2 regions of the Streptomyces sp. NPDC104814 genome follow, and region 2 is predicted to be linked to the other one. Evidence: predicted binding sites of a transcription regulator. Region 2 holds the regulator's gene; the other holds the start of a gene.

Region 1 (16,959 bases), on a different contig from region 2:
CCCCTCCATCGCCGCCCAGCTCACCCGCTTCCGGGAGATGACGGCGTACGCCGAGGCGCAGGGCGTACGCCCCGAGGTGCGGCACATCGCCAACTCCCCGGCGATGCTCACCCTTCCCGAGACCCATTTCGACCTGGTCCGCCCCGGTATCGCCATGTACGGCGTCTCGCCCAGCCCCGAACTCGGCACCCCCGCCGACCTCGGACTGCGCCCGGTGATGACCGTGGCCGCCTCGCTGGCCCTGGTGAAGCAGGTGCCGGGCGGGCACGGCGTCAGCTACGGGCACCACTACGTCACCCCCGGCGAGACCACCCTCGGTCTCGTCCCGCTCGGCTACGGCGACGGCATCCCGCGGCACGCCTCCGGCGCCGGACCGGTGCTGGTGGACGGCAAGTGGCGTACCGCCGCCGGGCGGATCGCGATGGACCAGTTCGTCGTCGACCTCGGTGGCGACACGCCCGAGCCGGGCACCGAGGCGGTCCTGTTCGGACCGGGCGACCGCGGCGAGCCGACCGCCGAGGACTGGGCGCAGGCCGCCGGCACCATCGCCTACGAGATCGTGACCCGCATCTCATCGCGCGTTCCCCGCGTCTATGTGAACGAGGAGCCGGCCGGGCAACCCGGCGACGAGTGACCAGCAGCAGCCCGGTGAAGAGGAGCGGTACGTGAGCGAGAGCCCTGTGGAGTCCGCCGTCTCGGCCGCCGCGGCCGTGGCGGACTCGGCCGGCTGGCGCCGGGCCACCGGCATCGCGGGCGCCGCGATAGGCGTGCTCGCCGCGGGCGCGGCCGCCGGCGTCGCCATAGAGCGCATGACCGTCGGACGCGGCATGCGCGCGAAGGCCCGGCTCGCACTCGACTCCGCCGGCCCCTACGGCGCGCTGCGCGGCACCCCCGGCAAGGCGTACGCCGACGACGGCACCGAGCTGTACTACGAGGTCGACGACGTCGAGCCGGAGGGCGGCTCGGCTCCCCGGCGCCGGCGGCTGTTCGGCCGTAAGACGCCGGCGCCCGTCACCGTCGTCTTCAGCCACGGCTACTGCCTGAACCAGGACTCCTGGCACTTCCAGCGGGCCGCGCTGCGCGGTGTCGTACGGACGGTGCACTGGGACCAGCGCAGCCACGGCCGTTCGGGACGCGGGGTGGCGCAGACCCAGGACGACACGGCCCTCACCATCGACCAGCTCGGGCAGGACCTCAAGGCGGTCCTCGACGCGGCCGTGCCCGAGGGGCCGATCGTGCTCGTCGGGCACTCCATGGGCGGCATGACCGTGATGGCGCTGGCCGCGCAGTATCCGGAGCTGATCCGGGAACGGGTCGTCGCCACCGCCTTCGTGGGGACCTCGTCCGGGCGGCTCGGCGAGGTCAACTTCGGGCTTCCGGTGGCCGGCGTCAACGCGGTGCGGCGGGTGCTGCCCGGGGTGCTGAAGGCGCTGGGGCAGCGGGCCGAGCTGGTGGAGAAGGGGCGGCGGGCGACCGCCGACCTGTTCGCCGGGATCATCAAGCGGTACTCGTTCGCCTCCCGGGACGTCGACCCGGCGATCGCCCGGTTCGCCGAGCGGATGATCGAGGGCACACCGATCGACGTCGTCGCCGAGTTCTACCCGGCGTTCACCGACCACGACAAGACCGAGGCCCTCGCCTGCTTCCGGGACATGCCCGTGCTGGTCCTCGCCGGGGTGGACGACCTGGTCACGCCCAGCGAGCACAGCGAGGCGATCGCCGATCTGCTGCCGGATGCCGAGCTGGTGCTGGTGCCGGACGCCGGGCATCTGGTGATGCTGGAACACCCGGAAGTGGTCACCGACCGCCTCGCCGACCTCCTCACCCGTGCGGGTGCCGTGCCGGCAGCGGCTACCGTGAAGGGCTATGGAAGCACCAGCAGCACCGCACAACCCGGCTGAGGACGAGTTCTCCGCGCGGCTCACCGTCACCTCCCCCGAGCAGATGCGCGAGCTCGGACGCCGGCTCGCCAAGCAGCTGCGCGCCGGTGACCTCGTGATGCTCTCCGGGGAGCTGGGCGCGGGCAAGACCACTCTGACGCGCGGCCTCGGCGAGGGGCTCGGCGTGCGGGGTGCCGTCACCTCGCCGACGTTCGTGATCGCCCGCGTCCACCCGTCCCTGGGGGACGGCCCGCCGCTGGTCCACGTCGACGCCTACCGGCTGTCGGGCGGCCTGGACGAGATGGAGGACCTCGACCTGGACGTCTCGCTGACCGACTCGGTGATCGTCGTGGAGTGGGGCGAGGGCAAGGTCGAGGAGCTGACCGAGGACCGGCTCCAGGTCGTCATCCACCGGGCCGTCGGCGACACGACGGACGAGGTCCGCCATGTGACGCTCACCGGTGTGGGGGAGCGCTGGACGGGCGCCGACCTGAGCGCGCTGGCGGCCTGAGCGGCGCCTCGTACGTTCCGACACAGTGTCGGGAAGATGTTGCGTCCGAGGTCGGGGGCGTGGTCACATGGTAGCCGGATCGTAGTTAGGGCTACCTAACTGTGCTCGCCCCCGACCTTCAGGAGGCGTCCCATGCCCGCTGCCGACACCCCGAAGCCGCAGCCCCGCCCCGCCGTGCGCCCCGGACTGTCCATGCGCGACCTACTGGCCTCCTGCGCAGCGGCAGCGGCAGTCTCCCGCCCCCCACGCGAACCGGACCCGGTCCACGACACCGCCACCGGTCAGCACCGCCCGGCGGCGTAGGGCCTCCGGCCGGGGCGCGAGGCCTCCGGTCGGCGCGGGAAGCCTCCGGCCGGGGTGGAGAGCCTCCGGCCGGGGCGAGGTCTCCGACCGGCGCGGCAAGTCGACGTCCTCGGACCGACGCCCCGGTCCGACGTCCTCGGGTCGGTGGGTCACGGCCGGTGGGTCGCCGGGCTAGTGGATCACTACCACCCGGCGGCCGATCGTCGCGAAGTCCCACATTGCCGTGCCGTCCGGGCGGGTTTCGCGGATGCCGCCGGTCAGGACGCCGTCGTCGGGGGGCCGGGTCGCCGGGCCCGCCTCCGCGCTGAAGCCGATCGAGACGCCGTTCACGGCGGTGAAGCGGACGACGTGCTCGACGGGGACACCGTCCGTGCCGGTGACCGCGCCCGAGCGCGAGGTGACCATGTAGACGCCCGGCGCCGGGTCCACGCTGCCGGGGTCGACGCGGAACGTGCGGCGCACCTTGTCTCCCTGGTCGACCAGCCACACCCGGTTGTCGTCCAGGCCGTACACGACCCGGGGCCCACTGCCGGTGCCGGCGGGCAGCTCCGCCGGGTTCTTCTTGTCCCGGGGCGCCTTGGAGGCGCTCACGGCGGGCGGCACGGTCGGCTGGGCGGCGCCGCCCAGCTCGGCCGGGAGGCTCGCGGACGCCTGCCAGCCGAGGAAGCCGACCGTCGCCAGGGCCGCCGCGGTCAGCCCGGCCACGAACCCCGCGCTGCTGCTTGCCACCGTCGTACACCTCACCACAAATGCAAAGGAAACGGGCTTTCCGGCGACGGTAGCAGTCAACGGCCGTCCCTCCGGCGCGTCCGACACGGGGCCCGCGGCGCCGTAGGCTGTTTGCGTGCTCTTGCTCGCTCTGGATACCGCCACACCCGCCGTGACCGTCGCGCTGCACGACGGCACGGACGTCATCGCCTCTACGAGCCAGGTGGACGCCCGCCGGCACGGCGAGCTGCTGCTGCCGGCCGTGGACCGTGTGCTCGCCGAGGCCGGACTGAAGCTGGACGCCGTCACCGGCATCGTCGTCGGCACCGGCCCGGGCCCCTACACCGGGCTGCGCGTGGGCCTGATGACCGCCGACACGTTCGGCCTCGCGCTCGGCGTGCCCGTGCACGGCGTCTGCACCCTGGACGGCCTCGCCTACGCCGCCGACCTGGACTCCGGCCCCTTCGTCGTGGCGACCGACGCCCGGCGCAAGGAGGTCTACTGGGCCACGTACGCCGACTCCCGCACGCGGCTGACCGGCCCGGCCGTCGACCGGCCCGCCGACATCGCCGACCGGGTCGCAGGGCTCCCGGCCGTCGGCGCGGGCGCGCTGCTGTACCCGGACACCTTCCCGCAGGCCCATGAACCCGAGCACGTCTCCGCCGCCGCCCTCGCCCGGCTCGCCGCCGCGAAGCTGGCCGCCGGTGAGGAGCTTCAGGCGCCGCGCCCGCTGTATCTGCGCCGCCCCGACGCCCAGGTCCCCAAGAACTACAAGGTGGTCACCCCCAAGTGACCGGAGCCGACACCGTCGTCCTGCGCGAGATGCGCTGGTGGGACATCGATCCCGTGCTGGAGCTGGAACGCGACCTGTTCCCGGAGGACGCCTGGTCGCGCGGCATGTTCTGGTCCGAGCTGGCCCACTCCCGGGGCGCCGACGCCACCCGGCGCTACGTCGTCGCCCAGGCGGGCGAGCGCATCGTCGGCTACGCCGGGCTCGCCTCCTCCGGTGAGCAGGCCGACGTGCAGACCATCGCCGTCGCCCGCGACCAGCAGGGCACCGGGCTCGGCAGCCGGCTGCTGACCGAGCTGCTGCGGGCCGCGACCGCCTTCGAGTGCGCCGAGGTCATGCTGGAGTGCCGGGTGGACAACACCCGCGCGCAGAAGCTCTACGAGCGCTTCGGCTTCGAGCCCATCGGCTTCCGGCGCGGCTACTACCAGCCCGGCAACGTCGACGCCCTGGTGATGCGCCTGACCGACCCTTCTTCCTCCGTACAAGGAACCGAGATCAATGGCTGACGAACCCCTGGTCCTGGGGATCGAGACCTCCTGCGACGAGACCGGCGTCGGCATCGTCCGCGGCACCACCCTGCTGGCCGACGCCATCGCCTCCAGCGTCGACGAGCACGCCCGCTTCGGCGGAGTCGTCCCCGAGGTCGCCTCCCGCGCCCATCTGGAGGCGATGGTCCCCACGATCGACCGCGCGCTGAAGGAGGCCGGCGTCAGCGCCAAGGACCTCGACGGCATCGCCGTCACCGCGGGTCCCGGCCTCGCCGGCGCGCTGCTGGTCGGCGTGTCGGCGGCGAAGGCGTACGCCTACGCCCTCGGCAAGCCGCTCTACGGCGTCAACCACCTCGCCTCGCACATCTGCGTCGACCAGCTGGAGCACGGCCCGCTGCCCGAGCCGACGATGGCGCTGCTGGTCTCCGGCGGCCACTCCTCGCTGCTGCTGTCCTCCGACATCACCTCCGACGTCCGCCCGATGGGCGCGACCATCGACGACGCGGCCGGCGAGGCCTTCGACAAGATCGCCCGTGTGCTGAACCTGGGCTTCCCCGGCGGCCCGGTCATCGACCGGTACGCGAAGGAGGGCGACCCGGGGGCGATCGCGTTCCCGCGCGGACTGACCGGGCCGCGCGACCCGGCGTACGACTTCTCCTTCTCCGGTCTGAAGACGGCCGTCGCCCGCTGGATCGAGGCCAGGCGCGCCGCGGGCGAGGACGTCCCGGTGCGCGATGTCGCCGCGTCCTTCCAGGAGGCCGTGGTGGACGTGCTCACCCGCAAGGCGGTGCGCGCCTGCAAGGACGAGGGCGTCGACCACCTGATGATCGGCGGCGGTGTGGCCGCCAACTCCCGGCTGCGCGCGCTCGCGCAGGAGCGCTGCGAGAAGGCCGGCATCCGGCTGCGCGTCCCGCGGCCCAAGCTGTGCACGGACAACGGCGCGATGGTCGCCGCGCTCGGCGCGGAAATGGTCGCCCGTAACCGGGCCGCCTCCGGCTGGGACCTGTCCGCGGACTCCTCGCTGCCGGTCACGGACCCGCATGTGCCCGCGCACGACCATGTGCACGAGGTCAGCAAGGACAACCTGTACTCATGACCGTCGCGCTGATGTGGGAGGCGCGGGCGGCCGCCGGCCGCGGCGCGGAGCTGCTCGACTGGGCCCGGTCCCGGGCCCTGGACGGCACCCCGCTGCGCCGCGAGACCTTCCGCGCCCCGCAGGACCGCGTCCTGGTCGTCACCTGGTGGGACGCCGCCTACGACGCCGAGCTGCCCGAACTGCCCGAGCCGGACGTCGGCTTGGTGACACGGCTGGTGCACCGGTGGCGGTTCGAGTCGGTGGCGGAGGACTGACGCAGCCTGCGGCGCTGGGTGCGTTGTTGTCTGCGGGTGCGTGGGGGCTGGTCGCGCCGTTCCCCGCGCCCCTTTTTTGCCTGCGGCGGCCCGTTGCGGTCCGTCGTGGCGTGCGTCGCCGCCTACGGGTGGTGGTCAAGGCGGGGCCGGGGTGGGGGGTGTCCGTCCTCGGTCCGGCCGGCCGTTTTCGACGGGGGTGCCGTGTCACGGTGCCGGACGCTGCGGGCGGACACCCCCCACCCCGTCCCCTTCCCGCCGTACGCGGCTGCGGGCCGCCGGCCGGCCGGCGACACGGCAGTCGAATGTTTCGGTCCGGCGGGGATACGATCGCCGCCATGACAGCCTCGGAATCCGCCGGAACGCAGAGCACAGGCCGGTCCGGCCGCACCGCGACGCTCGCCGAGATCGCCCGTGAGGCCGGCGTGTCGGCCCCGACCGTGTCCAAGGTTCTCAACGGCCGCGCCGACGTCGCCCCGGCCACCCGGACCCGGGTCGAGGAGCTGCTGCGGGCCCACGGCTACCGGCGCCGGCGGGCCGAGGCCAGCCGCTCCCCGCTGATCGACCTCGTCTTCCACGAGCTGGAGAGCGCCTGGGCGATGGAGGTCATCCGGGGTGTGGAGAACGTCGCCCGCGACGCCGGTCTGAGCGTCGTGCTCAGCGAGAGCGCCGGACGGCTCACCCCCGGGCGGACCTGGGCCGACCAGGTCGCCGCGCGCCGCCCGCACGGTGTGATCCTCGTGCTGTCCGACCTGGACGAGTCCCAGCGGGCGCTGCTGACCAGCCGCTCCGTCCCGTTCGTGGTGATGGACCCGGCCGGTGACCCCGGGGCCGACGTGCCCTCCATCGGCGCCACCAACTGGCAGGGCGGCCTTGCCGCCACCCGCCACCTGATCGAACTCGGCCACACCCGGATCGGCGCGATCAGCGGACCGAAGCGGATGCTGTGCAGCCGCGCCCGCGTCGACGGCTACCGGGCCGCCCTGGAGACCGCCGGGCTGCCCGTCGACCCTGCGCTGATCAGGACCGGCGACTTCCACCACGAGACCGGCTACCGGCTCGGCCGTGAGCTGCTGCGGCTTCCCGAGCGCCCCACGGCCGTCTTCGCCGGCAACGACCTTCAGGCGCTCGGCCTGTACGAGGCCGCCCGCGAGCTGGGCCTGCGCATCCCGGAGGACCTCAGCGTCGTCGGCTTCGACGACCTCCCGGTGGCCCGCTGGGTCGGGCCGCCGCTGACGACCGTGCGGCAGCCGCTGACCGAGATGGCCGAGGCGGCGGCCCGGCTGGTGCTGGAGCTGGGACGCGGGGACGGGACGCCTGCGGCCACGCGGGTGGAGCTGGCGACCAGCCTGGTGGAGAGGGCGAGCACCGGGGCGCCGGTGGCCGGCAGGTGACGTAGGGGCGGGTGCCTCCGCACTCGCCCGAAGTGAGTCGGCTCGGTAACCGAAATTTTCGGGGCGTTCGCGCCCTTCGGTGCGGTCCGCACCTGGCCCGGAAAAAAAATCCGGCGTGTGTGTCGATTCCGTCGTCCGCCGATCGACGCAGGGGTGAGAGGCCGGGAAGGACCCGGCCGAACCGACACCGAGGAGGGCGTCATGCCCCGTTACCTGTCGCTCGTGCGGATCGACGAGAACAACACGCCCGCCGGGGGCCCCAGCGCCGAGCTGATGCAGCGCATGGGAGAGCTGATCGAGGAGATCACCAAGGCGGGTGTCATGCTCGCCACCGACGGGCTGACGCCGACCGCGCAGGGCAAGCGGGTCCACTGGGAGGGCGGCGAGCTCTCCGTCACCGACGGGCCGTTCACCGAGTCCAAGGAGGTCGTCGGCGGTTACGCGATCATGCAGTGCAAGGACATGGCCGAGGCCGTCGAGTGGACCAAGCGGTTCCTGAAGGTGCACGAGGAGTTCTGGACGGTCACGTGCGAGGTCCGGGAAATCGCGGAAGGCTGACGTCCGCTTGGCGTGGGCCGGTGAGCGGTGTTCGATGGTGGGCTGTGGAGGAGCAGCCCGTCATCGAGCCGCGCGGCGCCATCGAGACCGTGTTCCGGATGGAGTTCCCGCGGGTCGTCGCCGCGGTCACCCGTGTCGTCCGGGACATAGGCATCGCGGAGGAACTCGCCCAGGACGCCCTGGTCGCCGCCCTCGAGCAGTGGCCGCGCGACGGCGTGCCCGACAACCCGGGCGCCTGGCTGACCACCGCCGCCCGCCGCCGTGCCGTCGATCTGATCCGGCGCCGGGAGAGCTACGCCCGCAAGCTCCAGGAGATCGGCCGCGGTCTCGACACGACGGTCGCGCCCGAGGAGCCCGCCGACCCTGACGACATCGACGACGACCTGCTCCGGCTCGTCTTCACCGCCTGTCACCCGGTGCTGTCCGCCGAGGCCCGCATCGCCCTCACTCTGCGCCTGCTCGGCGGTCTGAGCACCGCCGAGATCGCCCGCGCGTTCCTGGTGCCCGAGCCGACGGTCGCCCAGCGGATCGTGCGCGCCAAACGCACCCTGGCCAAGAAGAACGTCGCCTTCGAGGTCCCCAGCGGCCCCGACCGTGCCGCCCGCCTCGGCTCGGTCCTCGACGTCATCTACCTGGTCTTCAACGAGGGGTACGCGGCCACCGCGGGCGACGACTGGCTGCGCCCGTCGCTGTGCGAGGACGCGCTGCGGCTCGCCCGGCAGCTCGCCCAGCTGATGCCCAAGGAACCCGAGGTGCACGGGCTCGCCGCGCTGCTGGAGTTCCAGGCCGCCCGCGCCGCCGCCCGCACCGGGCCGAACGGTGAACCGGTCCTGCTCGCGGACCAGAACCGCGGCCGCTGGAACCGCCTGCTCATCGCCCGGGGCGTCGCCGCCCTGGAACGCGTCGAGGCCACGGCCGCCGGCCCTCCCGGGCCGTACGCCCTCCAGGCGGCCATCGCGGCCTGCCACGCCCGCGCCCACACCTACGAGGAGACCGACTGGTCCGCCATCGCGACCCTGTACGCCCTGCTCGCCGCCCGGGCCCCCTCGCCGGTGGTGGAACTGAACCGGGCGGTGGCCGTGTCCATGGCGGACGGCCCCGGCCCCGCCCTGGAGATCGTCGACGGCCTCGCCGACCGGCTGCGTGACTACCACCTCCTGCCCAGTGTCCGCGGCGACCTCCTGCAACGCCTCGGCCGTACGGACCAGGCGCGCGCGGAGTTCGAGCGGGCCGCGTCCCTGACGGCCAACGAGCGCGAGCGCGAGCTGCTGCGACGACGGGCGGCGGAGTGCCGTTAGGGGGTCTCGTTCGGACCGGGTCGGTGGCGCGGCGTCAGGCGGGGTGGCCGAGCAGCATGGTGGGGGCGCCCGCGACGCGTGTGAGGAAGACCGTGAGCGCGTGGGTGCCGTGCGGCTTCGGGAGCACCTTGCGGCGCAGCTCCTCCGGCTCGACCGCCGAGCCCCGCTTCTTCACCGTCAGCACGCCCACCTGGCGCTCCCGCAGCAGCGCCTTCAACTTCTTCACACTGAAGGGGAGTTGCCCGGTGATCTCGTAGGCGGAGGCGTACGGCGTCGGGTGCAGCTCGTCGGACGTGACGTAGGCGATCGTGGCGTCCAGCAGTCCGCCGCCGACCTGCTCGGCCACCTCGGCGACCAGGTGCGCGCGGATGACGGCGCCGTCGGGCTCGTAGAGGTACCGCCCCACGGGGCGGACGGCCGGGTCGGGCAGTCCACGGCCGGGCAGGGTGTGCGGCCCCGGCAGCAGCGTCGCCCGGACCGTGCCCGGTGCGCCGGTGCCGAACCACAGCACCGCCTCCTTCACGTCGCCGCCGTCGGAGATCCACTCCGCCGCGGCCTCGGCGGGGACCGCCTCGTGCGGCACGCCGGGGGCGATCTTCAGCGCGGCGTGCGGGGCTTTGAGCGCCGCCTGCACGGCCCAGGACAGGGGCGGCGAGTACGCCTCAGGGTCGAAGATGCGGCCGCGTCCGCCGCGCCGGGCGGGGTCGACGAACACGGCGTCGTACCCGGCGGTGTCGACCTCGGTGACATCCGCCTCCCGCACCTCGATCAGATCGGTAAGCCCGAGCGCCTCGGCGTTGGCGCGGGCCGCCGCCGCGGTCAGCGGGTCGCGGTCCACCGCGAGGACGCGGATGCCGGCGCGGGCGAGGGCGAGCGCGTCGCCGCCGATGCCGGAGCACAGGTCGGCGACGGAGGTGACGCCCAGATCCCTCATCCGGGCCGCCCGGTACGCCGCGACGCTCGCCCGTGTGGACTGCTCGACGCCGTTGGGCGTGAAGAACATCCGCGCGGCGTCCTCGGCCCCGAACTTCGCCACCGCCCGCTGCCGCAGCCGCGCCTGGCCGAGCGCGGCCGACACCAGCTCCGCCGGGTGCTCCCGGCGCAGCCGGGTGGCGACGGCGAGTTCGTCGGCGGGGTCCGTGTCACGCACCTGGTCGAGCAGGGCGCGGCCTTCGGGCGTGAGAAGAGGGGCGAGGTCGTTCACCGGGTCATTGTCGGGCAGGGGGGCGGGGTGTGGGCCACTCGGTGGATGGTGGGCGGCCGGTGGTGGTGTCGGGGCGGCTCGTGGAGGGCGGGCTGCGAAGATCCGAGCCCATGGGAGTAGTCGTACAAAATGACAAAACTCGGGTGTTTCGGTGTGGGGCCCTGCGCGGCTCCCTCGCCGTGCTCACCGCCACCGCCCTCGCCTCCGGCTGCGCCGCCGGCACCGGCGCCACGGGGTCCGAGGTCGGCCCGGCCGCCGGTCAGCAGCAGGCCCTGCACGCGCCCCCGGCTCGCGCCCTCGACTCCTACGCCACCAAGCTGCGCGCCGAGTACGCCGCGCGGGTGGCGGCCGCCAAGCGCTGGGGACTGTCCTCGGTGCCACTGACCGCCCCGCCGCCGCCCCGGCAAAAGCCCCGCATCCACACCCGGCAGGGCTTCGAGGTCGACGACCAGGAGGAGCTGGGCCTGCCGCCCGTCTTCACCCGCATCCCGACCCGCCAGAAGATCGTCTTCCTCACCATCGACGACGGCGCCGAGAAGGACCCCGCCTTCCTGCGCATGATGAGCGAGTTGCGCATCCCGTACACGGCCTTCCTCAGCAACTACCTGATCAAGGACGACTACGGCTACTTCAAGAAGATGCAGGCGCGCGGGGTGACGCTGAACAACCACACCCTGCACCACCCGTATCTGCCGGGGCTGTCCTACACCGAGCAGAAGCACGAGATCTGCGACATGCAGGACATCATCGAGCGGCAGTACGGCAAGCGGCCCACCGTCTTCCGGCCGCCGTACGGCAACTACAACCAGGACACGCTGCGCGCCGCCAAGTCCTGCGGGATCAAGTACGCCCCGCTCTGGGACGAGGAGGTCTTCGTCGACCACTGGGAGTACCGCGAGGACGACCAGGACCTCCACCCCGGCGACATCGTCCTGACGCACTTCCGCGGCCGGGACGACTGGAAGGGCACGATGCCCGACATGGTCCGCCGGTTCCTGAAGAAGGTGACGGACAAGGGGTACGCGGTGGCCCGCCTGGAGGACTACCTGTGAGGACGCGGGGGATGACCGCCGTCGTCGCCGTCCTGGCGGCGGTCGCCGTGGCGGCGATCTGTCTGACGGGGTGCGCGCAGTCCGTGGACCCGATCGAACGGCTCGGCAAGAAGACGGCGGAACGGGTCGGTACGCACCGTCCCGCCGCCGCCCGGCCGGCGTACCGGCGCTGGGGTCTCACGCGGCCGCTTGCCCCCGCGCCGTCCGCCGCGCGGGGGCGCGTCAGCCGGGTCCTCGGCAGCGCGGGATCCGCTCCGCCCTTGGTCGTCGACCGGGTGCCGACACGGCACAAGGTCGTCTTCCTGACCTACGACGACGGGGCCGAGCGGGATCCCCGGTTCGTCGACCTGGTGCGCGAACTGCGACTGCCGGTCGCGATGTTCCTCACGGACAGCGTGGTCGGGCCGGTGGCCGGGCCGGGGTACGCGCACATCGCGCGGCTGCGGGCGGTCGGGGCGTCGCTGGAGAACCACACGCTCGACCACCCCGCGATGCGGGGCCTGCCGTACGCCGGGCAGCGGGCGGAGATCTGCGGGCAGCAGCGCCGGCTGCGCGCCCGGTTCGGGGTGCGGCCCCGGCTCTTCCGGCCGCCGTACGGCACGTACGACGCGACGACGCTGCGGGCGGCGGGGGACTGCGGGATCTCGGCGGTGGTGCTGTGGCGGGTGTCGCTGGGCGGTGACGGGAAGCTGTCCTTTGTCGCGGGCGAGCGGCGGCTGGGGCCGGGGGACATCATCGCGGTCGATCCGGACGAGACGACGGGACCGCTGCTGCGGGAGCGGACGGTGCGACTGCTACGGCAGATCCAGGCCGACGGCCTGACGGTGGGACGCCTGGAGGACTACCTGTAGGTGCTGGGGGTGGCCGCGTGTGCGGTGTGCCTGCGGCGCCGGCTGTGCTGTCGGGTGCGGGTCGCGTTGTGGCTGGTCGCGCGGTTCCCCGCGCCCCTTTTTGTGCCTGCGGCAGCCGTCGCGCCGGGCTGCGCACCCACCCCCGGCCGGGGCCGATTCCCAGACGCGCCGCACGGTAATTGGCACTCCGCTTGACCGAGTGCTAATCCCGGTCATAGTCTCGGCTCTGGCACTCGGCAGATGAGAGTGCCAACAAAGCGACGGGCAGGTCCGGCACCCGCGACGACGGATCGACCTGGTCGCCACCTCAGACAGTTAACCCCGTGAGATCTCCGAAGGGGGAGGTCGGATCGTGACGACCGCCAGCTCCAAGGTTGCCATCAAGCCGCTCGAGGACCGCATCGTGGTCCAGCCGCTCGACGCCGAGCAGACCACGGCCTCCGGCCTGGTCATCCCGGACACCGCCAAGGAGAAGCCCCAGGAGGGCGTTGTCCTGGCCGTGGGCCCGGGTCGCTTCGAGGACGGCAACCGTCTGCCGCTCGACGTGAAGGTCGGCGACGTGGTGCTCTACAGCAAGTACGGCGGCACCGAGGTGAAGTACAACAACGAGGAGTACCTCGTTCTCTCGGCCCGCGACGTGCTCGCGATCATCGAGAAGTAAGCACACTTCACCCGAAGCTCTGCTTTCAGCTGCGCCCTGGCCCCTGCGACCGATAACGAAGCCGGGCGCCGGGGCGCAGTCGTTTTACCCACGAGATTTCCGAGAGGGCTCCCGCTGCCATGGCGAAGATCCTGAAGTTCGACGAGGACGCCCGTCGCGCCCTCGAGCGCGGCGTCAACAAGCTTGCCGACACCGTCAAGGTGACCATCGGCCCCAAGGGCCGCAACGTCGTCATCGACAAGAAGTTCGGCGCCCCGACCATCACCAACGACGGCGTGACCATCGCCCGTGAGGTGGAGATCGAGGACCCGTACGAGAACCTCGGCGCCCAGCTGGTCAAGGAGGTGGCGACCAAGACCAACGACATCGCGGGTGACGGTACGACCACCGCGACCGTGCTGGCCCAGGCGCTCGTCCGCGAGGGTCTGAAGAACGTCGCCGCCGGCGCCTCCCCGGCCCTGCTCAAGAAGGGCATCGACGCCGCGGTCAAGGCCGTCTCCGACGACCTGCTCGCCACGGCGCGCCCGATCGACGAGAAGTCCGACATCGCCGCCGTCGCCGCGCTGTCCGCCCAGGACCAGCAGGTCGGCGAGCTGATCGCCGAGGCGATGGACAAGGTCGGCAAGGACGGTGTCATCACCGTCGAGGAGTCCAACACCTTCGGCCTGGAGCTCGACTTCACCGAGGGCATGGCCTTCGACAAGGGCTACCTGTCCCCGTACTTCGTCACCGACCAGGAGCGTATGGAGGCCGTCCTCGACGACCCGTACATCCTGATCACGCAGGGCAAGATCGGCGCCATCGCCGACCTGCTGCCGCTGCTGGAGAAGGTCATCCAGGCCGGCTCCTCCAAGCCGCTGCTGATCATCGCCGAGGACGTCGAGGGCGAGGCCCTGTCGACCCTGGTCGTCAACAAGATCCGCGGCACCTTCAACGCCGTCGCGGTGAAGGCCCCCGGCTTCGGCGACCGCCGCAAGGCGATGCTGCAGGACATGGCCGTCCTCACCGGCGCCACCGTCATCTCCGAGGAGGTCGGCCTCAAGCTCGACCAGGTCGGTCTCGACGTGCTCGGCACCGCCCGCCGCGTGACCGTCACCAAGGACGACACCACGATCGTCGAGGGCGCCGGCAACTCCGCGGACGTCCAGGGCCGCGTCGCGCAGATCAAGGCCGAGATCGAGAACACGGACTCCGACTGGGACCGCGAGAAGCTCCAGGAGCGCCTCGCGAAGCTGGCCGGCGGCGTGTGCGTGATCAAGGTCGGCGCCGCCACCGAGGTGGAGCTGAAGGAGAAGAAGCACCGTCTGGAGGACGCCATCTCCGCGACCCGCGCCGCGGTCGAGGAGGGCATCGTCTCCGGTGGTGGCTCCGCGCTGGTCCACGCCGTCAAGGTCCTCGAGGGCAACCTCGGCAAGACCGGCGACGAGGCCACCGGTGTCTCCGTGGTCCGCAAGGCCGCCGTCGAGCCGCTGCGCTGGATCGCCGAGAACGCCGGCCTCGAGGGCTACGTCATCGTCTCCAAGGTGGCCGAGCTCGAGAAGGGCAACGGCTACAACGCCGCCACCGGCGAGTACGGCGACCTGGTCAAGGCCGGCGTCATCGACCCGGTCAAGGTCACCCGCTCCGCCCTGGAGAACGCCGCCTCCATCGCCTCCCTGCTGCTCACGACCGAGACCCTGGTCGTCGAGAAGAAGGAAGAGGAAGAGCCGGCTGCCGCGGGCCACGGCCACGGCCACGCCCACTGACGCACGTCAGCACTGAGGCCCGGCACCCCTTGGGGTGCCGGGCCTTTGGCGTTGCCGGCGCTCCCGCGTGGTCAGCGCTCTCGCGTGGTCAGCGTTCCAGCGGCTCCAGTGCGCCCAGCTGCTGCATGAGGCCCAGCTGGTCGTGCTGCCACCACAGCTCGGCGATCTTGCCGTCGCCAGTGAAGCGGAACCAGGTCGTCCCGGTCATGGTGACCTGCTTCCCCGTGGGCGCGATGCCGAGGAAGTCGCCCGTGTGCGTGGCGTTCCAGGTCCACCGCGCGCAGACCCGGTTCTCGTGGGCCAGCACGTCCTCGACCGTGAAGGAGAAGTCGAACGCGGCCCGCCACATCCGGAACTCGCTGCGCATGGCGTCCAGTCCGAGGGTGTCCTGCGGATTGATCGGGTCGTGGCTGTGGATGTCCTCGTCCAGCAGGTCGTTGAGCGGCGGCAGGTCGCCGGCCGTCCCCAGTGTGGTGAAGAAGCGCCGCACGGTGTCCTCGGACAACTGGTCGTCCCGCACCACGTCCAGGTCGGTGAAGGACGGCATCTCGTCGCACAGGGCGACCATGTCCCGGAAGATCCGGTCCGTCTCGGGCATGTTGGAGTTCCGCATCGCCTCCTCGTACGAGGGGAACTCCACGATCTCGATGAAGTGCGACGCGTCGGAGCGGTCCTTGCCGACCACCGCGTGCGTCGCCGTCCGCTTCCCCTTGGTCTTCTCGACCCAGGTGTCCATCAGCCGGTCCATCTCGTCGAACCGGCTGGTCTTGCAATCGATGAGCTGTACGAAGGTCATGGCGCCGCCTCCGGTCCCCCCGTGGGTCCGGTGTGTCCGTCGGTCCATTTTCCCACCGGACAGCCGCCTTCACCTGTCGCTACTGCGGCCCGTACTTCCGCCCCGTGCGGGACGTGAGCCCGCCCAGCAGTCCTCTCGGGACGAGCTTCGCCGCGCCCAGCAGCGCCTTGTAACGGGGATCCGGAATGGACACGGTGCGGCCGCGGGCCAGGTCGCCGAGGGCCGCGGCGACCACCTTGTCGGCGTCCAGCCACATCCAGTTCGGGATGCTGTCCGTGCCCATCCCGGCCCGCTGGTGGAACTCCGTGCGCACGAAGCCCGGGCACAGCGCCATCAGCCGTACGCCGCTGCCCGCCAGGTCGCGCGCCGCGCCCTGGGAGAACTGCACGACCCACGCCTTGGACGCCCCGTACGTGCCGCGCGGCACGAAGGCGGCGACCGACGCGACGTTGACGACCCCGCCGCGGCCGCGCTCGCGCATCGCCTCCGTCGCCGCCGACGTCAGCCGCAGCACCGCCTCGCAGTGCACCTTCAGCATTCTCAGCTCGTCGGCCATCGGGACCTCGAGATAGCGGCCCTTGTTGCCGAAGCCGGCGTTGTTGATCAGCAGGTCGACGGGGCTGCGCCGGTCACCGAGGCGGGCGGCGACCGCCTCGATGCCGTCGTCCTCGGCCAGGTCGGCGGTCAGCACCTCCGCCTCGATGCCGTGCCGGTCGTGCAGCTCGGTCGCCTGCTCGCGCAGCCGCTTGGTGTCCCGGGCCACCAGCACGAGGTTGTGCCCGTCAGCCGCCAGCCGCCGCGCGAACGCGGCACCGATCCCCGCGGTCGATCCCGTAATCAGAGCCGTTGTCATGCGCCAAGAGTAGTTACCCGGACTGACAGGCTCCGCGCTGCGCACCCCGGCCTGACATGAGGTCAGCGCCCCTGCTGCCCGACGTACTTGCGCGCCGCCGCCAGCGAGTCCGGATGCAGTGCCGCACCGGCCGCCAGCAGCCGGGGCAGCAGCTCGCGCTCGGTGGTGACGGCCCGGAACTGCACCGCCACCGTCACATCGTGCTCCGGCCGGTGCACGATCTCGATCGCGTCGCCCGCGCGGATCTCCCCCGGCTCGATCACCCGCAGATACGCCCCCGGCGCGCCCCGGTGCGTGAACCGGCGCACCCAGCCCTTCTCACCCAGGTGCTCCTGGAAGGTACGGCAGGGAATGCGCCCGCTGGTCACCTCCAGCACCACATCCGGGCCGATCCGCCAGCGCTCGCCGATCAGCGCGCCGCAGACGTCCACACCCCGGGTGGTGAGGTTCTCGCCGAACGTGCCGTTCATCAGTTCCCGCCCCAGCTCGCGCTCCCAGTCGTCCAGGTCCTCGCGGGCGA
Region 2 (14,614 bases):
TCGGCGAGCGGGGCGAGCAGCCGGATCCCGGCGGGGTGTTCCGGGTCGCGGAGGCGGGGCCCGACGCGGCCGGGGTGCGCGGGGGCGCCGAGGGGGCGGACGGGGCGGCCGACCTGGACGTGCTGCGGGACGGGCGCCCGCAGTACCGGCTGGAGGTGCGGCCCCGGGTGCTCGGCGACTTCGTGACCGGCGCATGGTGGCACAGCACCTCGCCGCGGTCGCACTTCGTGCAGTCACTGGTGTGCTCCCGGCTCACGGAGGACGGCGGCCGGGTGACGCTCAGCGGGCGGCGGCTGACCACCACCGCGGCCGACGGAGCGCGCCGGGAACGGAAGCTGGAGGGGGACGCCGAGGTGCTGGGGACGTACCGGGAGCTGTTCGGGATCGAGCTGGACAGTGTGCCGGTGGTGCGGGTGAGGGACGGGGACGGCACCTGAGTCCCGAGCAGGGGCCGGGGTGCGGATCGGGAGGGGTTCGTCGCCGCGGCCCCGGCGTCGGGCTTCCGGGCGGCTGCCGGAAAATGGGCACGTGAGCGATGTGAGACATGTGCTGGTGCTGCCCGACCGCGACGCGGCGGAGGAGGCCGCGGAGGCGCTCGGCGAGCGGTTCGGCATCGACGAGGAGCCGCGGCTCGTCCGGGACGCGCTGGCGGGGGAGGACGACGCGGAGGACGCGCAGTGGCTGCTGGTGCTGCGCGACGAGCACGAGCGGCTCGACCCCGCCGAGCTGGACGCGTTCGCGGGCGAGTGGGACGGCTGGCGGGAGGAGCCCTGAGCCGGCGCCGGCCCTTGGCCGGGGGAGCCGTGAACTGACGGGAGCCCTGAACCGGCGCGGCAGCCCTGCGCCGGAGGGAGCGGTGAGCCGGCGGCAGCTGCGCGCCGACGCCCGACGGGCGCGCCCCTCGTTGTCAGTGCCCCGTGCCATGCTTGTCCCGATGGCCAGGAAGACTGCGAATGACGACCCTCTCGCCCCGGTGACGCTCGCCGTGGGCCAGGAGGAGCTCCTGCTCGACCGTGCCGTGCAGGAGGTGGTGGCCGCCGCCAGGGCCTCCGACGCCGACACGGACGTGCGGGACCTGACCCCGGACCAGTTGCAGCCGGGCACGCTCGCCGAGTTGACCTCTCCCTCGCTCTTCGCCGAGCGCAAGGTCGTGGTCGTACGCAATGCGCAGGATCTGTCGGCCGACACCGTCAAGGACGTCAAGGCGTATCTGTCGGCGCCCGCCGAGGAGATCACGCTGGTGCTGCTGCACGCCGGCGGCGCCAAGGGCAAGGGGCTGCTGGACGCCGCGCGCAAGGTGGGGGCGCGGGAGGTCGCCTGCCCGAAGATGACGAAGCCGGCCGACCGGCTGGCCTTCGTGCGGCAGGAGTTCCGTGCGGTGGGGCGCTCGGCGACGCCCGAGGCGTGCCAGGCGCTCGTCGACGCGATCGGCAGCGATCTGCGGGAGCTGGCGTCCGCCGTCTCGCAGCTGGTCGCCGACGTGGAGGGCACGATCGACGAGGCCGTCGTCGGCCGGTACTACACCGGCCGTGCGGAGGCCTCCAGCTTCACCGTCGCCGACCGGGCGGTGGAGGGACGGGCGGCCGAGGCGCTGGAGGCGCTGCGGTGGTCGCTGGCCACGGGGGTCGCGCCGGTGCTGATCACCAGCGCGTTGGCGCAGGGGGTGCGGGCGATCGGCAAGCTGTCCTCCGCGCGCGGCGGACGTCCCGCCGACCTGGCCCGTGAGCTGGGCATGCCGCCCTGGAAGATCGACCGGGTGCGCCAGCAGATGCGCGGCTGGACCCCGGACGGCGTGGCCGTCGCGCTGCGGGCGGTGGCCGAGGCGGACGCGGGCGTGAAGGGCGGCGGCGACGACCCGGAGTACGCCCTGGAGAAGGCCGTGGTGACCATCGCGCGGGCCGCGCGCTCCAGGGGCCGGTAGCCGCCCGGCGGAGGAGAATCGGACGGGTCAGCCTTACATCGCCGAGCTACGGAAAGGTGGCGATCGACATGGCTGAGCATCCGCATGCGGCGCTGGTTCGCAGAGGGTACGAGGCGTTCGTCCAGGGGAACATGGACAGCCTGCGCGAGATCATGACGGCGGACTGCACCCACCATGTGCCGGGCAGTCACCCCATGGCCGGCGACTTCAAGGGCCAGGACGCGGTCATCCAGATGTACGGCCGGCTCTTCGAGGAGACCGGTGGTTCGCTGAACGTCGACCTGCGCCAGATCTTCGTCGACGGGCGCGGACACGCCGTCGCCCTGCAGCACATCACCGCGGACCGCAACGGCAAGCACCTGGACGCGGACGGGACCATCGTCTTCCGTGTGGTCGGCGACAAGATCACCGATCTCGACCAGTGCTCCGCCGACCTCGACATGGACAACGACTTCTGGTCGTGACGCGCGGATGGTCGTGACGCGCGGATGGTCGTGACGCCCGGATGGTCGTGACGCACCGACGTGACGCACGCACTCCGTGCCGCACAGGAGGATCCACACGCCGAACGGCCCCGTCGCCCGCCCTGGGGAAGGGCGTGGCGGCGGGGCCGTCGGATGAAGCGGGTGAGCCCGTTCCCGCGTGGCGAACGCAGGCCGCGAACAGGCTCGTGGTGCCGGACGGGAGCGGATGAGAGAGGGCCCGCTCTGGGTCCCTCCGGCGACGTGGGCCCCGCAGAGGGACCCGTCAGATCAAAGGAGGTGCTCAGCCCTGGAGGGTCGCGACCTTGGAAGCAAGCGCCGACTTCTTGTTGGCGGCCTGGTTCTTGTGGATGACGCCCTTCGAGACGGCCTTGTCCAGCGCACGCGCCGCGGCGCGCTGCAGCTCGGTGGCCTTCTCGACGTCACCCGCGGCAGCGGCCTCGCGGGCCTTGCGGATCGCGGTCTTGAGGGAGGACTTGACGGCCTTGTTGCGCAGCCGCGCCTTCTCGTTGGTCTTGATCCGCTTGATCTGGGACTTGATGTTCGCCACGAATGAGCCTTTTCAGGTTCAGGCACGGGACCGGAAGGGATTCCACGAGAGAACCCCGGGACCCGTGCCAGGTGATTTCTTGGGATGTGCCTCGCGCTGAGAGGGCATGAGACACAGCCCCCTACACTACCAGCGGCCCTTCGAGTGGCCCAAACCGGTCGCCGCGCCCCACCCGTGGGACCATGGAAGCTACGTATCGATCCGACCCGAGGCATAAGGCGCCTCAAGAGACAGGACCCTGCGTGCCCGCGACCCCTTCCCATGTGCCCGAGCCGAGCCGTACCGACCCGGCTCTGATCCGCAATTTCTGCATCATCGCGCACATCGACCACGGCAAGTCCACGCTCGCCGACCGGATGCTCCAGCTGACCGGTGTGGTCGAGCAGCGGCAGATGCGTGCTCAGTACCTCGACCGGATGGACATCGAGCGCGAGCGCGGCATCACGATCAAGTCCCAGGCGGTGCGTTTGCCGTGGGCCCCGACCCATGACAAGAGCAACACGCACATCCTCAACATGATCGACACCCCGGGGCACGTCGACTTCACCTACGAGGTCTCGCGGTCGCTCGCCGCCTGCGAGGGGACCATCCTCCTCGTCGACGCCGCCCAGGGCATCGAGGCGCAGACCCTCGCCAACCTCTACCTGGCGATGGAGAACGACCTCACGATCATCCCCGTGCTGAACAAGATCGACCTGCCGGCCGCGCAGCCCGAGAAGTTCGCCGAGGAGCTCGCGAACCTCGTCGGCTGCGAGCCGGGCGATGTGCTGAAGGTCTCCGCCAAGACCGGCCTCGGCGTGGACGCGCTGCTGGACAAGGTCGTCGCCGAGGTCCCGGCGCCGGTCGGCGTCAAGGACGCCCCCGCGCGCGCCATGATCTTCGACTCGGTCTACGACTCCTACCGCGGTGTCGTGACCTACGTCCGTGTCATCGACGGCCAGCTCAACAAGCGCGAGCGCATCAAGATGATGTCGACGGGCGCCACCCACGAGCTGCTGGAGATCGGCACCAACTCGCCGGAGATGCTCCCGGCCGACGGCCTGGGCGTCGGCGAGGTGGGCTATCTGATCACCGGTGTGAAGGACGTCCGCCAGTCCAAGGTCGGTGACACCGTCACCAGCCAGGCCAAGGGCGCCACCGAGGCGCTCGGCGGCTACAAGGACCCGAAGCCGATGGTCTTCTCGGGCCTGTATCCGCTGGACGGCTCGGACTACCCCGAGCTGCGCGAGGCCCTGGACAAGCTGCAGCTCAACGACGCCGCGCTGGTCTACGAGCCGGAGACCTCCGCCGCGCTCGGCTTCGGCTTCCGCGTCGGCTTCCTCGGCCTGCTGCACCTGGACGTGATCCGCGAGCGCCTGGAGCGCGAGTTCGGCCTCGACCTGATCGCCACCGCCCCCAACGTGGTCTACCGCGTGGTCATGGAGGACGGCAGCGAGCACACGGTCACCAACCCGAGCGAGTTCCCCGAAGGCAAGATCAACGAGGTCTACGAGCCGGTCGTGCGGGCCACCATCCTCGCGCCCACCGAGTTCATCGGCTCGATCATGGAGCTGTGCCAGACCCGGCGCGGCACCCTGCTCGGCATGGACTACCTCTCCGAGGACCGCGTCGAGATCCGCTACACGCTGCCGCTCGCGGAGATCGTCTTCGACTTCTTCGACCAGCTGAAGTCCAAGACCCGCGGTTACGCCTCCCTGGACTACGAGCCCACCGGCGAGCAGACCAGCTCCCTGGTCAAGGTCGACATCCTGCTGCACGGCGACAAGGTGGACGCGTTCTCCGCGATCACCCACAAGGACCAGGCCTACGCCTACGGTGTGCGGCTCGTCGCCAAGCTGAAGGAGCTGATCCCGCGGCAGGCCTTCGAGGTGCCGGTGCAGGCCGCCATCGGCTCCCGGGTGATCGCCCGCGAGACCATCCGCGCCATCCGCAAGGACGTCCTCGCCAAGTGCTACGGCGGTGACATCTCCCGTAAGCGCAAGCTGCTGGAGAAGCAGAAGGAAGGCAAGAAGCGGATGAAGATGGTCGGTTCTGTGGAGGTTCCGCAGGAGGCCTTCATCGCCGTCCTGTCCAGCGATGACAGCGGGGCGTCGGCCAAGGGCAAGAAGTAACCGGCGACCGCAGCCCGCCGGCCCGGCAAAACCGGTCACACAGGGGCCCGTCGTACGAAAGTGCGCCGGGCCCCTGGGCGTTCCGCCGGTCGCTTCGCGGGGAAACCACCGGGCGTCAGCTCTTACGCGGGCGGCGGTCGGGCTCTACTCTGTCCCTGCCCGATAGTTACTCGCGAGTTAAACAACGTCTCGTGGGTAGGAACCAGCCGCACTGTCGCGCCAGCCGCACTGTCGCGGGCCCCGGAGGATGTCGTGAGCGACGCAACTACCCTGATCGAGAACCGTCCGCCGTCCGTGGCGGGCCTCTTCCTGGAGCGCGTGGCGGCCACGCCGGACGCCGAGGCCTACCGGTATCCGGTACCGGCCGCCTCCGGTGAGGGCCCGGACGACTGGAAGTCCCTCAGCTGGGCCCAGGCGGCCGAGCGGGTGCACGCGATCGCGGCCGGCCTGATCGAGCTGGGTGTCCAGCCGGAGGAGCGGGTCGCGCTCGCCTCCTCCACACGTATCGAGTGGATCCTCGCCGACCTCGGCATCATGTGCGCGGGCGCGGCCACCACCACGATCTACCCGCAGACCAACGCCGAGGAGTCGGCGTTCATCCTCTCCGACTCCGAGAGCCGGATCCTCATCGCGGAGGACGCCGCCCAGCTCGCCAAGGCGGTGGAGAAGCGCGCCGAGCTGCCCGACCTCCGCCACGTCGTGGTGATCGACCCGGCCGGCGTCGAGAGCGGCGACTGGGTGCTCACCCTCGCCGAGCTGGAGCGGCGCGGCGCCGCCCGCCTCGCGCAGGAGCCCGAGCTGGTCAAGGAGCGGGTCGGCAAGATCACCCGTGACCAGCTCGCCACCCTCATCTACACCTCCGGCACCACCGGGCGTCCCAAGGGCGTGCGTCTGCCGCACGACAACTGGTCGTACATGGCCAAGGCGATCGCCGCGACCGGGCTGGTCGGCCCGGACGACGTGCAGTACCTGTGGCTGCCGCTGGCGCACGTCTTCGGCAAGGTGCTCACCTCCGGCCAGATCGAGGTGGGCCACGTCACCGCCGTCGACGGCCGGGTGGACAAGATCATCGAGAATCTGCCGCTCGTGCAGCCGACGTACATGGCCGCCGTCCCGCGCATCTTCGAGAAGGTCTACAACGGTGTGGCCGCCAAGGCGAAGGCCGGCGGCGGCGCCAAGTACAAGATCTTCCAGTGGGCCTCCGAGGTCGCCCGGGAGTACGCCAAGGTCACCCAGGACAACTTCAAGCGCACGGGCAACCGCTCCGCGCCCCTCGGGCTCGCCTCCAAGCACAAGGTCGCCGACGCGCTGGTCTACAGCAAGATCCGCGAGGCGTTCGGTGGCCGGCTGCGCGCCTGTGTCTCCGGTTCCGCCGCGCTCGCCCCGGAGATCGGCTACTTCTTCGCCGGCGCCGGCATCCACATCCTGGAGGGCTACGGCCTCACCGAGTCCTCCGCGGCCTCCTTCGTCAACCCGGGCGAGGCCTACCGCACCGGCACCGTCGGCAAGCCGCTGCCCGGCACCGAGGTCCGTATCGCGGAGGACGGCGAGATCCTGCTGCGCGGCCCCGGCATCATGCAGGGCTACCACAAGCTGCCCGACAAGACCGCCGAGGTGCTGGAGAGCGACGGCTGGTTCCACACCGGCGACATCGGCGAACTGTCGCCCGACGGCTATCTGCGCATCACCGACCGCAAGAAGGACCTGATCAAAACCTCCGGCGGCAAGTACGTCGCGCCGGCCGAGGTCGAGGGCCAGTTCAAGGCGATCTGCCCGTATGTCTCCAACATCCTGGTGCACGGCGCGGACCGGAACTTCTGCACCGCCCTGATCGCCCTGGACGAGCAGGCCGTCCTCGACTGGGCCAAGGACAACGGCCTCGAGGGGAAGGCGTACGCCGAGGTGGTCGCGGCGCCGCAGACGGTCGAGCTGATCGACGGCTACGTCAGGCAGCTCAACGAGGGCCTGCAGCGCTGGCAGACCATCAAGAAGTTCCGTCTCCTGCCCCGCGACCTCGACGTGGAGCACGGCGAGATCACCCCGAGCCTGAAGCTGAAGCGGCCGGTCGTGGAGCGCGAGTACAAGCACCTCATCGACGAGATGTACGCGGGCACGCGCGAGGCGTAGGCCCGTGACGCCGGGGACATGTTTGGCATAGTCCAGCGGCGGATGCTTTGTGAACGCCGAATGCCCGGATCCGAACTCTTTCTGTCCGGATCCGGGCATTCGCACGCCCTGGTTCGCACTCATCGCGACCCAGTTCGGTAACTCCCCGCTTATGCGCCGGTCCGGTCTGTCACCCTGTCGCCATCGACCGACAGATATCCAGCCGAACCGCTCGGGGAGTTGTCGATGGGGGTCGTACCGACGCAGCGCGAGACCGAGTTCCTGACCGGTGCTGCGCCCGCGCACACCGACAGCCGCGCGCGGGCGCACGCCCTCCTGCCCGGCAGCGAACTCGCGCCCGGCACCGCCCGCGGCCTGGTCCGCGCGGCGCTCGCCGAGTGGACCGGCCTCGCCCTGCCCGGCGCCGACCGGCTCACCGAGCGGCTCGCCCAGGACGCCGCGCTCCTCGTCAGCGAACTGGTCACCAACGCGGTCGTGCACGCCGGCACCGACGTCGAGCTGCACTGCCGGCTGGAGCCGGCCGGAGCCGTGGTCGTCGAGGTCACCGACCGCCACCCCACCCGCGCCCCGCGCGACACCGCGGCCGACGACGGGACACCGGAACCGGAGTACGGGCGCGGACTGCGGCTGGTCGCCGCGCTCGCCGAGTCCTGGGGCGTCACCTACCGCCGTACCGCCAAGACGGTGTGGGCCCGGCTCACCCCGGAGACCGAGGACCGGCCCCACCCCGACGACCGCCCCCGGCACGACGGCCTCACCCGCCCCGGCGACCGCGCCCTCGGCGAGGCCCTCCAGCTCGCCGGGATCCTCGCCCCCGAGCCGCGCGGCGCCGACGGCGACCGGGACTGGCTCGGCCGCGGCGCCCTGTCCTTCCTCGCCGAGGCCTCCGACCTGCTCGCCGGACAGCTCGACGAGGACCTCGTGGCCTCCCTCACCGGCCAGCTCGTCGTGCCCCGCCTCGCCGACTGGTGCGCGGTGTGGCTGGAGGACGAGGTCACCGGGCGCGGCTGGGCCGACGGCGGCGGAGAGGGCGTACGGCCGGCCCGGGTGTGGCACAGCAGCGAACACCTCGTCGAGGAGCTGCGCCACGCCCTGGAGAAGGAACCGCCCCGCCCGCCCGCCGCGGCCACCCCCGGCCCGCTGCCCTACCCGTGGCCCGGGGCCGCGCTCGGCCCGCACGGCGCGGCCCTCGCCTACCGTCTCGTCGCCGGCGGCCGCCCGCTCGGCACCCTCGTCATCGGCCGCACCGGACTGCTGCGCTTCCCCGACGAGGTCACCGGTCTCGTCGAGGACCTCAGCCGCCGGGTCGCGCTCGCCATCGGCGCCGCCCGCCAGTACGCGAGGCAGGCCACCATCAGCGCCGTCCTCCAGCGCGGCCTGCTGCCCGGAGCCGTCGCCGAGATCCCCGGCGTGCGCACCGCCCTGGTCTACGAGCCCTGCGACAAGGGCGGCCCCAGCGGCGACTTCTACGATGTCTTCCCGGCCGGGCGGGGCCGCTGGTGCTTCGCCGTCGGCGACGTCCAGGGCAAGGGCCCCGAGGCCGCCGTCGTCATCGGGCTCGCCCGGCCCTGGCTGCGGCTGCTGGCCCGCGAGGGCTACGGCGTCGCCGACGTCCTCGACCGCCTCAACCAGCTCCTCCTGGACGACGCCACCGAGGCCGCCGACGCCGCCGCCCGCGCCTTCGCCGGCCCCGTCGCCCCCGCCGACGGCCCGCAGACCCGCTTCCTGTCCCTGCTCTACGGCGAGCTGGAGCCGTACGAGGGCGGGGTGCGCTGCACCCTGGCCTCCGCCGGGCACCCGCTGCCGCTGGTCCTCGGCCCCGGCGGCGACGTCCGCACCGCCGCCCGCCCGCAGACCCTGCTCGGGGTCGTCGAGGACGAGACGTACACCAGCGAGACGATCGAGCTGCGGCCCGGCGACACCCTGCTGTGCGTCACCGACGGGGTCACCGAGCGGCGCAACGGCCCCGACCAGTTCGACGACGGCGACGGGCTGGCCCGCGCGCTCGCCGGGTGCGCCGGCCTCGACGCCGGCCTCGTCGCCGAGCGGATCATCCGGCTGGTGCACGACTTCGGCGGGCAGCCGCCGGAGGACGACCTGGCGCTGCTCGTCCTGCAGGCCGAGTAACCCTCCGCCGTCCTGGACAATGGGAGACATGCCTTCCGCACTCCCCGACGGCGAGCCCGTCCCCGACGACGGCGCGCTGCCCGCGTCCGCGCTCGCCGGCGCCGCCGAGCGGCCCCTCGGGTTCTATCTGCACGTGCCCTACTGCGCGACCCGCTGCGGCTACTGCGACTTCAACACCTACACCGCGACCGAGCTGCGCGGCACCGGCGGAGTGCTCGCCTCCCGCGACAACTACGCCGAGACGCTGACCGACGAGATCCGCCTCGCCCGCAAGGTCCTCGGCGACGACCCGCGCCCGGTGCGCACGGTCTTCGTCGGCGGCGGCACGCCCACCCTGCTGGCCGCCGGCGACCTGGTGCGGATGCTGGCGGCGATCCGTGACGAGTTCGGGCTCGCGCCGGACGCGGAGATCACCACGGAGGCCAACCCGGAGTCCGTCGACCCGGCCTACCTCGCCACGCTCCGCGAGGGCGGCTTCAACCGGATCTCCTTCGGCATGCAGAGCGCCCGCCGGCATGTGCTGAAGATCCTCGACCGCACCCACACCCCCGGCCGCCCCGAGGCATGTGTGGCCGAGGCACGCGCGGCGGGCTTCGAGCACGTCAACCTCGACCTGATCTACGGCACGCCCGGGGAGTCCGACGACGACTGGCGTGCCTCGCTGGACGCCGCGATCGGCGCCGGTCCCGACCACGTCAGCGCCTACGCCCTGATCGTCGAGGAGGGCACGCAGCTCGCCCGGCGCATCCGGCGCGGCGAGGTCCCGATGACCGACGACGACGTCCACGCCGACCGCTACCTCATCGCCGAGGAGACCTTCTCCGCGGCGGGCTTCGAGTGGTACGAGGTGTCCAACTGGGCCACCTCCGAGGCCGGCCGCTGCCTGCACAACGAGCTGTACTGGCGCGGCGCCGACTGGTGGGGCGCGGGACCGGGCGCCCACAGCCATGTCGGCGGGGTGCGCTGGTGGAACGTCAAGCACCCGGGCGCCTACGCGGCGGCGCTGGCCGCGGGCCGCTCCCCGGGCGCCGGACGGGAGATCCTGAGCGACGAGGACCGCCGCGTGGAGCGCGTCCTGCTGGAGCTGCGGCTGCGCGAGGGCGTACCGCTGGACCTGCTGAAGACGGACGGCCGCCGGGCCGCCGACCGAGCTCTGACGGACGGGCTCCTCCAGCCGGAACCGTACGCCGAGGGCCGCGCGGTACTGACCCTGCGCGGCCGCCTGCTCGCGGACGCGGTGGTGCGGGACCTGGTGGACTGAGGGGCCGACCCCCGCGTCGGCGGGGAGCACGAACTGCTCGGTCGCGTGGACCAGCTCAGCGACGGACCACCTCCGCAGCGGCGGAGAGCAGTCCACCAGTCCCGCCGAATAAACGATCGGGTAGGTGTCAGGGCACGGTCACGTGGTCGATGAGGCGCTCGACACAGCCCAGCAGCTCCGGCTCCAAATCCTTGTACGACCGCACCCGGCCGAGGATCGCCTGCCAGGCCGCGCCCGTGTTCTCCGGCCAGCCCAGGGCCCGGCACACGCCCGTCTTCCAGTCCTGGCCGCGCGGGATCACCGGCCACGCCTCGATGCCCAGCGCGGACGGCTTCACCGCCTGCCAGATGTCGATGTACGGGTGGCCCACCACCAGCGCGTGCTCACTCGTCACGGCCTCGGCGATCCGCCACTCCTTCGTGCCCGGCAGCAGATGGTCCACCAGGACGCCGAGCCGGGCGTCCGGACCCGGGTCGAAGGACTCCACGATCGCCGGCAGGTCGTCGACGCCCTCCAGGTACTCCACGACCACGCCCTCGATGCGCAGGTCGTCGCCCCAGACCTTCTCCACCAGCTCGGCGTCGTGCCGCCCCTCGACGTAGATGCGGCCGGCCCGGGCCACCCGGGCGCGTGCGCCGGGCACGGCGACCGATCCGGACGCGGTGCGACCGGGCCGTGCCGCGGCCGCCGCGGCGGGCCGCACCAGCGTCACCACACGGCCCTCCAGCAGGAAGCCGCGCGGCTGGAGCGGGAAGACCCGGTGCTTGCCGAAGCGGTCCTCCAGAGTGACCGTGCCGGCCTCGCAGCGGATCACCGCGCCGCAGAAGCCGCTGCCGGGCTCCTCCACCACCAGGCCCGGCTCGGCCGCCACCTCGGGCGCCGGCGCGGGCTTCTTCTTCCAGGGCGGGGTCAGGTCGGGGGAGTACTGCCGCATTCGGATGACGATAGGAGAACCAGCGCCGCCGAGCGCCCGGATCAGCGCGACACGCCGAAGCGGGCCGCCAGCGCGTCCCGCTGCGCCCGCACGAACGCCGCGTCCACCACCGCTCCGTGACCGGGCACGTACAGCGCGTCCTCACCGCCGAGCGCCAGCAGCCGGTCCAGCGCGCCGGGCCAGTGCGACGGAACGGCGTCGGGGCCCGCCTGCGGCTCACCGGACTCCTCGACGAGGTCACCGCAGAACACCACCTCCCGCTCACCGGGGACCAGGACGGCGAGGTCGTGGGCGGTGTGCGCCGGGCCCACGTTGGCGAGCAGCACCTGGCGGCCACCGCCGAGGTCGAGGGTCCACTCGCCGCTGACCAGGTGGCCGACCGGCACCGGCGCCCCCGCGGCCTGCTCGGCGAGCTCCGGGTCCAGACCGGCCTTCACCGCGTCCGCCCGCAGCTCCTCCCGGCCGCGCGGGGTGAACGCCGCATCGATGCCCACCGCCCCGAAGATCTCGCCGGCCCCGACCGAGGAGGCGCCGAGGACGTGGTCGAAGTGGGGATGGGTGAACGCGAGATGGGTCACACCGTGCCCGGTGAGCCGTTCGGCCTCGGCGCGCAGCCGCTCGCCCTCCGCGAGGCTCGACCCGGCGTCGATCATGAGTGCCGTGCCGTGGCCGACGACCAGCCCCGTCGTACAGTCCCAGCCGGGCAGTCGGCACCGTCCGACTCCGGCCGCGAGCGGTTCCCACCCGAGCTCTTCCCAAGTAACCGTCATGCGGCGACGCTAGCGGGTACGCGACCACGCGGTATGACCAGCCTTGCCGGGGGCGTACCCCACCGCCGTACACTGGCCCGGGGACGTCTGGCACTCGGACGCGCAGAGTGCCAGGAAAGCTACGAGGGAAGACTTCTGGAGGTGTGCGCCATGCTGAGTGAACGACGGCTTCAGGTGCTGCGCGCCATCGTCCAGGACTACGTGGGCACCGAGGAGCCGGTCGGTTCGAAGGCGCTCACGGAGCGGCACAACCTCGGCGTCTCCCCGGCGACCGTCCGCAACGACATGGCGGCCCTGGAGGACGAGGGGTACATCGCGCAGCCGCACACCAGCGCGGGGCGCATCCCCACCGACAAGGGCTACCGGCTGTTCGTCGACAAGCTGGCCGGTGTGAAGCCGATGACCGGCCCGGAGCGGCGCGCGATCCAGAACTTCCTCGAGGGCGCCGTCGACCTCGACGACGTGGTGGCCCGTACCGTGCGGCTGCTGGCGCAGCTCACGCGGCAGGTGGCCGTCGTGCAGTACCCGTCGCTGACCCGTTCGACCGTGCGGCACGTGGAGCTGCTGTCGCTCGCGCCGGCCCGGGTGATGCTGGTGCTGATCACCGACACCGGCCGGGTGGAGCAGCGGATGGTGGACTGCCCGGCGCCCTTCGGCGAGACCTCCCTGGCGGATCTGCGGGCCCGGCTGAACAGCCGGATCGCCGGCCGCCGGTTCACGGACGTGCCGAAGCTGGTGGAGGACCTGCCGGAGGCCTTCGAGCCGGAGGACCGCGGTACGGTCTCCACGGTGCTCTCCACGCTGCTGGAGACGCTGGTCGAGGAGAACGAGGAACGGCTGATGATCGGCGGCACCGCCAATCTGACGCGGTTCCCGCACGACTTCCCCCTCACGATCCGGCCGGTGCTGGAGGCCCTGGAGGAGCAGGTCGTCCTCCTGAAGCTGCTCGGCGAGGCGAAGGATCCGGGCGTGACCGTACGGATCGGTCATGAGAACGCCCACGAAGGACTCAACTCCACGTCCGTCGTGTCGGTCGGCTACGGTTCGGGCGGCGAGGCTGTCGCCAAGCTCGGCGTGGTCGGACCGACCCGCATGGACTACCCGGGAACGATGGGAGCGGTACGCGCAGTGGCACGGTACGTCGGACAGATCCTGGCGGAGTCGTAGGTGGCCACGGACTACTACGCCGTACTCGGCGTGCGCCGCGACGCGTCGCAGGATGAGATCAAGAAGGCGTTCAGGCGGCTCGCTCGCGAGCTGCACCCGGACGTCAACCCCGATCCGAAGACGCAGGAGCGGTTCAAGGAGATCAACGCCGCCTACGAGGTGCTGTCGGACCCGCAGAAGAAGCAGGTCTACGACCTCGGCGGCGACCCGCTCTCGCAGTCCGGCGGCGCCGGCGCGGGCGGCTTCGGCGCGGGCGGCTTCGGGAACTTCTCGGACATCATGGACGCGTTCTTCGGTACGGCGTCGCAGCGCGGACCGCGCTCGCGCACCCGCCGGGGCCAGGACGCGATGATCCGGGTCGAGGTCGAACTCGACGAGGCGGCCTTCGGCACCACGAAGGACATCCAGGTCGAGACCGCGATCGTCTGTTCCACCTGCTCGGGTGAGGGCGCCGCGCCGGGCACCTCCGCGCAGACGTGTGACATGTGCCGCGGCCGCGGTGAGGTCTCGCAGGTCACCCGGTCCTTCCTGGGCCAGGTCATGACCTCGCGGCCCTGCCCGCAGTGCCAGGGCTTCGGCACGATCGTGCCGAACCCGTGCCCGGAGTGCGCCGGTGACGGCCGGGTGCGCTCGCGGCGGACGCTGACGGTGAAGATCCCGGCCGGTGTCGACAACGGCACCCGCATCCAGCTCGCCGGTGAGGGCGAGGTCGGGCCCGGCGGCGGTCCCGCCGGCGACCTCTACGTCGAGATCCACGAGCTGCCGCACCCGACGTTCCAGCGGCGCGGCGACGATCTGCACTGCACGGTGACGATCCCGATGACGGCGGCGGCCCTCGGCACGAAGGTGCCGCTGGAGACGCTGGACGGCATGGAGGAGGTCGACATCAGGCCCGGCACCCAGTCCGGCCAGTCGATCCCGCTGCACAACCGCGGTGTCACGCATCTGCGGGGCGGCGGCCGCGGCGACCTGATCGTGCACGTCGAGGTCCAGACGCCCACCAAGCTCGACCCCGAGCAGGAGCGTCTGCTGCGCGAACTGGCCAAGCTCCGCGGCGAGGAACGGCCCACGGGCCAGTTCCAGCCGGGGCAGCAGGGGCTGTTCTCGCGGTTGAAGGATGCCTTCAACGGGCGGTGATGTCCGGCGGTGCCGGGTTTTGTGTTG

Evidence for each region. The regulator HrcA, encoded in region 2, represses chaperone genes, less so after heat shock. The targets are predictions, from matches to a motif close to TTNGCACTCNGNNNNNCNGAGTGCNAA.
Region 1: groES (co-chaperone GroES) is a predicted target of HrcA. The motif match lies at 12,564-12,590, and genes of this name have one in related genera.

Annotation. Positions count from the first base shown of each region.
Region 1 covers NZ_JBVJOL010000005.1:291,639-308,597, forward strand. Annotated here, with positions in the region: gene alr (alanine racemase) at 1-634, shown strand, start outside; gene ACZ64A_RS19745 (alpha/beta fold hydrolase) at 666-1,901, shown strand; gene tsaE (tRNA (adenosine(37)-N6)-threonylcarbamoyltransferase complex ATPase subunit type 1 TsaE) at 1,867-2,391, shown strand; gene ACZ64A_RS19755 (hypothetical protein) at 2,524-2,694, shown strand; gene ACZ64A_RS19760 (hypothetical protein) at 2,866-3,423, opposite strand; gene tsaB (tRNA (adenosine(37)-N6)-threonylcarbamoyltransferase complex dimerization subunit type 1 TsaB) at 3,539-4,195, shown strand; gene rimI (ribosomal protein S18-alanine N-acetyltransferase) at 4,225-4,698, shown strand; gene tsaD (tRNA (adenosine(37)-N6)-threonylcarbamoyltransferase complex transferase subunit TsaD) at 4,691-5,776, shown strand; gene ACZ64A_RS19780 (hypothetical protein) at 5,773-6,030, shown strand; gene ACZ64A_RS19785 (LacI family DNA-binding transcriptional regulator) at 6,366-7,421, shown strand; gene ACZ64A_RS19790 (YciI family protein) at 7,623-7,979, shown strand; gene ACZ64A_RS19795 (RNA polymerase sigma factor) at 8,024-9,277, shown strand; gene ACZ64A_RS19800 (THUMP-like domain-containing protein) at 9,312-10,481, opposite strand; gene ACZ64A_RS19805 (polysaccharide deacetylase family protein) at 10,592-11,533, shown strand; gene ACZ64A_RS19810 (polysaccharide deacetylase family protein) at 11,545-12,384, shown strand; gene groES (co-chaperone GroES) at 12,737-13,045, shown strand; gene groL (chaperonin GroEL) at 13,165-14,790, shown strand; gene ACZ64A_RS19825 (ester cyclase) at 14,879-15,586, opposite strand; gene ACZ64A_RS19830 (SDR family NAD(P)-dependent oxidoreductase) at 15,666-16,439, opposite strand; gene ACZ64A_RS19835 (MOSC domain-containing protein) at 16,502-16,959, opposite strand, start outside.
Region 2 covers NZ_JBVJOL010000002.1:147,195-161,808, forward strand. Annotated here, with positions in the region: gene ACZ64A_RS09245 (arylamine N-acetyltransferase family protein) at 1-437, shown strand, start outside; gene ACZ64A_RS09250 (hypothetical protein) at 529-774, shown strand; gene holA (DNA polymerase III subunit delta) at 935-1,921, shown strand; gene ACZ64A_RS09260 (nuclear transport factor 2 family protein) at 1,990-2,385, shown strand; gene rpsT (30S ribosomal protein S20) at 2,687-2,953, opposite strand; gene lepA (translation elongation factor 4) at 3,196-5,064, shown strand; gene ACZ64A_RS09275 (AMP-dependent synthetase/ligase) at 5,317-7,191, shown strand; gene ACZ64A_RS09280 (SpoIIE family protein phosphatase) at 7,417-9,318, shown strand; gene hemW (radical SAM family heme chaperone HemW) at 9,347-10,579, shown strand; gene ACZ64A_RS09290 (DUF3097 domain-containing protein) at 10,707-11,513, opposite strand; gene ACZ64A_RS09295 (MBL fold metallo-hydrolase) at 11,555-12,283, opposite strand; gene hrcA (heat-inducible transcriptional repressor HrcA) at 12,434-13,450, shown strand; gene dnaJ (molecular chaperone DnaJ) at 13,451-14,587, shown strand.